2 linked regions of the Ensifer sp. PDNC004 genome follow. Each later gene encodes a partner of the first gene's protein in a complex. Links are inferred from orthologs where the notes say so. Each region holds a gene or a part of one and is shown on either strand. Other genes may lie near its edges. The genes, in order: nusB and rpsJ.

Evidence for each region.
Region 2: the proteins of nusB (region 1) and rpsJ are in contact, whole or in part, in a solved structure (PDB 3D3B), measured with the Escherichia coli proteins. The link is inferred for Ensifer sp. PDNC004 from one-to-one orthologs.

The regions. Positions count from the first base shown.
Region 1 is NZ_CP070353.1:1,558,350-1,561,605, forward strand. Bases 312-3,250 are described here. They hold nusB (transcription antitermination factor NusB), read right to left. Parts: upstream 2,053-3,250; coding sequence 1,570-2,052; downstream 312-1,569. Other genes in these bases: JVX98_RS15845 (MFS transporter), read right to left, coding at 335-1,564; ribH (6,7-dimethyl-8-ribityllumazine synthase), read right to left, coding at 2,049-2,510; JVX98_RS15860 (cupin domain-containing protein), read left to right, coding at 2,939-3,250. In the rest of the region: JVX98_RS15840 (sodium-translocating pyrophosphatase), read right to left, coding at 1-138; more of JVX98_RS15860, read left to right, coding at 3,251-3,256. UniProt on the Escherichia coli protein: Part of the processive rRNA transcription and antitermination complex (rrnTAC). The complex forms an RNA-chaperone ring around the RNA exit tunnel of RNA polymerase (RNAP).
Region 2 is NZ_CP070353.1:1,398,264-1,401,337, forward strand. What follows is about bases 1-2,757. They hold rpsJ (30S ribosomal protein S10), read right to left. Parts: upstream 1,655-2,757; coding sequence 1,346-1,654; downstream 1-1,345. Other genes in these bases: rplD (50S ribosomal protein L4), read right to left, coding at 1-507; rplC (50S ribosomal protein L3), read right to left, coding at 520-1,206; tuf (elongation factor Tu), read right to left, coding at 1,975-2,757. Outside these bases: more of tuf, read right to left, coding at 2,758-3,074. UniProt on the Escherichia coli protein: Involved in the binding of tRNA to the ribosomes. Part of the processive rRNA transcription and antitermination complex (rrnTAC). The complex forms an RNA-chaperone ring around the RNA exit tunnel of RNA polymerase (RNAP).

The sequences.
Region 1 (3,256 bases):
CGCCCCTTCACGAATGTAGCCTGCGATTTCTTGCATGCGGGCGTTCCCCTGGTCGGCGGCAAGCACCGACTGTGTTGCCCAGATGGCGTAAGCCACCGCGAGCAACCCGCATGCGATAACGCCCAATAAAATGGTCATTTCGCATTACCCTCCGTTACAACCCGCGGACTCACTCCCGGCCGCAGGCCCCTCAAAACCGCGAATCACGCACCACCTCCTCAAGCAGCACCCCTCACGGCGCGGCCAGAGTGCGGTTGCAACGGGAGATCGTCAAGCCCCGAGAAACGCCACTGGCGGCGCCTCGTTCGCTTTAGATTTCAGGGGAATGGAAGCGTTAGGCGGCGGCCTTGCGCGGCGCCCGCTTCAGGAGCAAGAGGAGGATAAGGCAAACGATCGTCACCGGCCACACGACTGCGTTCAGCATGTCCCAGCCATAGGCGGTGAGGACCTTGCCCGAGGCAAACGACGACAGCGCCACGGTGGTGAACAGGATGATGTCGTGGAAGGCCTGGACCTTGTCGGCTTCCTGCGGCCGGTAGCTGCTGGCGACGATCGCCGTCGAGCCGATGAAGCCGAAGTTCCAGCCGAGGCCAAGCAGCACCAGCGCACCCCAGAAGTTCCAGAGCTCGATGCCCATATGCGCGACTGCGGCGCAGGCCATGAGCAAGAGCAGGCCGCAACCGACGATGCGTTCGGCGCCGAAGCGGCTGATAAGCATGCCGGTGACGAAGCTCGGCGCAAACATCGCCAGCACGTGCCACTGGATGCCGAGCGTGGCGAGTTCGGTCGAGAAGCCGCAGCCGATCACCATGGCGACGGGCGCGCCGGTCATCATGAAGGTCATCAGCGCGTAGCTGGAAATGCCGCAGATCATGCCGGTGGCAAAGCGCTGGCTGCGGACGATTTCGCCGAGCGGACGAACGGACTGATCGTGGTGGGCACTCACCATTGCGCCCGGCTCGGGCAGCCGCAGCGGCGCGAAAAACAGGGCAGCCACGAGGCAAATCGGCATCAGGACGACGAAAGCCCCGGCAAAAGAAACCGGCGCGAACAGGTCGCCAGCGAAAATGACGATCTGCGGACCGAGAACGGCGGAAACGATGCCGCCGCCAAGGATCAGCGAAATTGCCTTGGGCTTGTAAAACGACGGCGAAGCGTCGGCAGCGGCAAAGCGCAGCTTCTGTGTAAAGCCGTTCGACGAGCCGAGCATCGCGAGTGCGAAGGCGAAGAGCCAGAAATTCTCGCGGAAGAGTGCGACGGCGGCGAGCGCTGCCCCGGCGGCCGCGATTGCGGTCCCGCTCATGAAGGCGAAACGGCGGCCGATCAGGCGCGACAATACCGCAACAAGCACAACGCCCAGCGCCATGCCGACGTTGAACGCGGTGAGCGGCGCGGTGGCCAGCGACTTGTCTTCCGCCAGCATCTGGTAACCGGCGACACCGCCGACCGAAAAGCAGATGGGGCCGACGACGCCGAGCACGGCCTGCGCGGCGGTCAGGAGGTAAACGTTGCGGCGTGTTTCGCGAAGGGTCTTGCCCATGTCATCTGCAGCAGCCGCAACCATCGACCTTATTTCCTCGGTTCGCCGCGGACCTGTCGGGCAATGCGGTCGAGGACAGCATTGACCAGCTTGGGCTCGTCATCCGAGAAGAAAGCCTTGGCGATCTCGACATACTCCGTGACGATCACCGGAACCGGCACGTCCTTGCGCTCAAGCATCTCGAAGGTGCCCGCACGCAGGATGGCGCGCACGGTGGAATCGAGACGCGACAACGCCCAGTCGTCCTGAAGCGCCGAGCCGATCAGCGGATCAAGCTTGCGCTGGTCGCGCACGACACCGGCGACAATCGACCGGAACCAGGAGGGGTCGGCCTTCAGGTAGGTGTCGCCATCGACATCCTGTCCGAGGCGATGCGCTTCGTATTCAGCAACCACTTCGAGGACACCGGTGCCGCCGATGTCCATCTGATAGAGCGCCTGCACCGCAGCAAGGCGTGCTGCACCGCGCTGGTTGACCTGCTTCAGCGGTTGATCCGAGGGGGTTTTCGTCACTTTTCCGTGCCCAGTTTCTTCTTAAGTTCAATCATGGTCAGTGCCGCACGCGCAGCAAAGCCACCCTTGTCGCCTTCCGAGCGGCGCGCACGCGCCCAGGCCTGATCGTCGTTTTCGACCGTCAAGATACCGTTGCCGATCGCGAGGCTCTCGCTCACCGCAAGATCCATGATCGCGCGCGAGGATTCGTTCGCGACGATGTCGAAATGATAGGTTTCGCCACGAATGACCATGCCAAGGGCAACGAAACCGTCGTATTCGGTGCCACCTTCGTCAGCGCCGTCGAGCGCCATGGCGATCGCCGGCGGGATTTCGAGAGCACCCGGAACTGTTACGATATCATAGGTCGCCCCGGCTTCGTCCAGCGCATGTTTCGCTCCGTCGAGCAGAGCGTCGGCCATATCGTCATAGAAACGCGCTTCCACAATCAGGATGTGGGCTGCCGTGGTCTCTGCCATGGATCACCTGTCTTTGAGAATTCAGCGCCGGATGCGACCGGCCAAGGCGGCGGTCAAACCACGCCCGGCGTCGAATGGCAAGCAAATTCCACCACAGACGGCCTTTTGCCGCGTCCGGCGGCCGCCAATAACCAGCATCCTAAGCTTCGCGGTTCCTCCAATTCGGTCCCACCGGAGGGCACTGCCGCCGACCGGCGAAGACGGCAAGCCGCACGCCTTATTCGCACCCATACGCGGCCTCACAGCCCCTGGTGAAACCATCGCGCGATTGCGCCTAGATGGTCTCGCCGATGGATTGCAACACTAGGATGTATTCCTGTAACCATCGTCGCTAATTTTAGCGATCGCAGGTTGACGACGGGACGAACGCGCGACACGGATAGAACGTATTAGCGTTACCGCGACAACGGTGCGCCAGGGAGGACCATGTGACCGATACGAAAAAGCCGATCGTTAATCCCAAAAACCTGGAACTCGACCACTGGACGCAAGGCACTTTCTTCGAATCCCGCGACGTCGCCTTCGGCGCGCTGCTAGGCCTCAAGGATCTGGGCATCGGCTACGGTGAAGTGCCGCCGGGAAAGTCCGGTTGCCCGTTTCACAATCACCATGTCGAAGAGGAAATGTTCATTATCCTCGAGGGTGAAGGGACTTACCGCTTCGGCAGCGAGCGTTACGCGGTCGGCCCGGGCGACATTCTGGGCGCGCCTGCGGGTGGTCCTGAAACAGCGCATCACCTGATCAAT
Region 2 (3,074 bases), 160 kb from region 1 along the record:
GATGTTCTGGGCTGCGAGCTTGAAGTTGTTCTCGATCTCGGCGCCGCCGATGATGAGAGCGTTGGTGAGGCCGAGCGAGGCAAACACCCCGGCGAGTGCCTTGGTCTTGGCTTCCTTGGCAACGAGATCGTCGATGACGATGATCTCTTCAGCCTTCAGCTTGGCCGAGAGTGCATGGCGCAGGCCGAGAGCACGAACCTTCTTCGGAAGGTCGTGTGCGTGGCTGCGGACAACCGGGCCATGAGCCTTACCACCGCCGCGGAACTGCGGAGCGCGAGCGGAGTGGTGGCGGGCGCGGCCCGTACCCTTCTGCTTGTACATCTTGGCGCCGGTGCGCGAAACTTCCGCGCGGCCCTTGGCCTTGTGCGTGCCCTGCTGCTTCTTGGCGAGCTGCCAGCGAACGACGCGGGCAATGATGTCTTCACGGGGTTCGAGGCCGAAAATGGCGTCCGAAAGGGAAACCTTTCCTGCGTCCTTGCCCTCGAGGGTTTTGACGTTGAGATCCATTACTCGGCTCCCTTACTTCGATGCTTCGGCGCGCACAGCGGCCGGACGCGGAGCGCCTTCCGGGGTGCCCGACTTGATGGCGTCACGAACGACGATCCAGGCACCCTTGGAGCCGGGGACAGCGCCCTTGACCAGGATCAGACCGCGGTCTTCATCGGTCGATACGACTTCCAGGTTCTGGGTGGTAACGCGCGTCTGGCCCATGTGACCAGCCATGCGCTTGCCCTTCCAAACGCGGCCCGGGTCCTGGTTGGAACCGGTAGAACCATGCGAACGGTGCGATACGGAAACGCCGTGCGTTGCACGCAGACCGCCGAAGTTGTGGCGCTTGATGGCGCCGGCAAAGCCCTTACCGATCGTGGTACCGGTGACGTCGACGAGCTGACCGGCAACGAAATGGTTCGCCGTCAGTTCTGCACCGATGTCGATCAGGTTGTCCGCGGAAACGCGGAACTCGACGAGCTTCGCCTTCGGCTCGACGTTGGCAGCGGCAAAGTGGCCGCGCATCGCCTTCGGCGTGTTCTTGACCTTGGAGCGGCCAGCACCGAGCTGGACAGCAACGTAGCCGTTCTTTTCTTCCGTACGCTGGGCTACCACCTGGCAGCTTTCCAGCTTCAAAACTGTAACCGGGATATGCTCACCGGCGTCGTTATAGACGCGGGTCATTCCCACTTTCTGTGCAATCACACCTGAACGCATTGGTTCATTCCTCTTGAGAGTTAGTGACGGAGCGAGCCCCTTCACATCTCTGGTTTAAGGTTTCCTTGAGATCATCCGATCTTGAGGTCGCCCGTTTTTGGAAGCCGTTGGACCGAGGTCCACGTACCTTCCTTGTTTATTAAAGCTTGATTTCCACGTCGACGCCGGCAGCCAGGTCGAGCTTCATCAGCGCGTCAACGGTCTGCGGGGTCGGGTCTACGATGTCGAGAAGGCGCTTGTGGGTGCGCATTTCGAACTGTTCACGGCTCTTCTTGTCGACGTGCGGCGAGCGGTTGACCGTAAACTTTTCAATGCGCGTCGGCAGCGGTACGGGACCGCGCACGCTTGCACCGGTACGCTTTGCAGTCGACACGATTTCACGCGTCGAGGCGTCGAGGATCCGGTGATCAAACGCCTTGAGGCGGATGCGGATGTTCTGGCCGTTCATACGACTTATCCTTGTTCAGGTTACTTGCGGTTTCCGTGGAAAAACACGCAGTGAACTTCGTTTAATTTCGGCCAGTCCGCTAACTTTTCAAAGATCGGAGGGACAGGGTTTCCCCTGCCCCTTCCTATTTGAGCGGCCGTGGCCGGCCTGTCTTTCTGTGAGCGCACAACGCCGAAGCACCGTGCAAATCACGCGTGGGCGCCATTTGCACTATTTCGTCGTCTTCGGCAAGCCGTGCGACCAACTAAATCTTTCGGGGCGGGTATGTCCAAGGCGCATAGCACATGCGCCTTGTGTCTTCCCGCCCTCAGTCTCGTCGATTACTCGACGATCGAGGCAACGATGCCGGCGCCGACGGTACGGCCGCCTTCGCGGATCGCGAAGCGCAGCTTTTCTTCCATCGCGATCGGAACGATCAGCTCAACGGCAACCGTGACGTTGTCGCCCGGCATAACCATTTCCGTGCCTTCCGGCAGCGTGACGATGCCCGTCACGTCCGTCGTGCGGAAGTAGAACTGCGGACGGTAGTTGGTGAAGAACGGCGTATGACGGCCGCCTTCTTCCTTCGTCAGGATGTAGGCTTCTGCCATGAACTTCTTGTGCGGCTTGACCGAACCCGGCTTGCACAGGATCTGGCCACGCTCAACGCCGTCACGGTTAACACCACGGATCAGCGCGCCGATGTTGTCGCCGGCCTGGCCCTGGTCGAGCAGCTTGCGGAACATTTCAACGCCCGTAACCGTCGTCTTCGACGTGTCGCGGATGCCGACGATTTCGACTTCTTCGCCAACCTTGACGATGCCGCGCTCAACGCGACCGGTCACAACCGTACCGCGGCCCGAGATCGAGAACACGTCTTCGATCGGCATCAGGAACGGCTGGTCGATCGGACGCTCAGGCGTCGGGATGTAGGCGTCAACAGCAGCCATCAGCTCGCGGATCGCGTCTTCGCCGATCTTCTTGTCCGAATCTTCCAGAGCAGCAAGAGCCGAGCCCTTGATGATCGGAATGTCGTCGCCCGGGAATTCGTAGGACGACAGAAGTTCGCGAACTTCCAGCTCGACGAGCTCGAGAAGCTCGGCGTCGTCAACCTGGTCGACCTTGTTGAGGAACACGACGATTGCCGGAACGCCAACCTGACGAGCAAGCAGGATGTGCTCGCGGGTCTGCGGCATCGGGCCGTCAGCAGCCGAGCAAACCAGGATCGCGCCGTCCATCTGCGCTGCACCGGTGATCATGTTCTTGACGTAGTCGGCGTGGCCGGGGCAGTCAACGTGAGCGTAGTGACGGTTCGGCGTCTCATACTCAACGTGGGCCGTCGAAATCGTGATACCACGGGCCTTTTCTTCCGGAGCGGCGTCGATCTGGTCGTACGCCTTGAACTCGCCGAAGTACTTCGTGATCGCTGCGGTCAGCGACG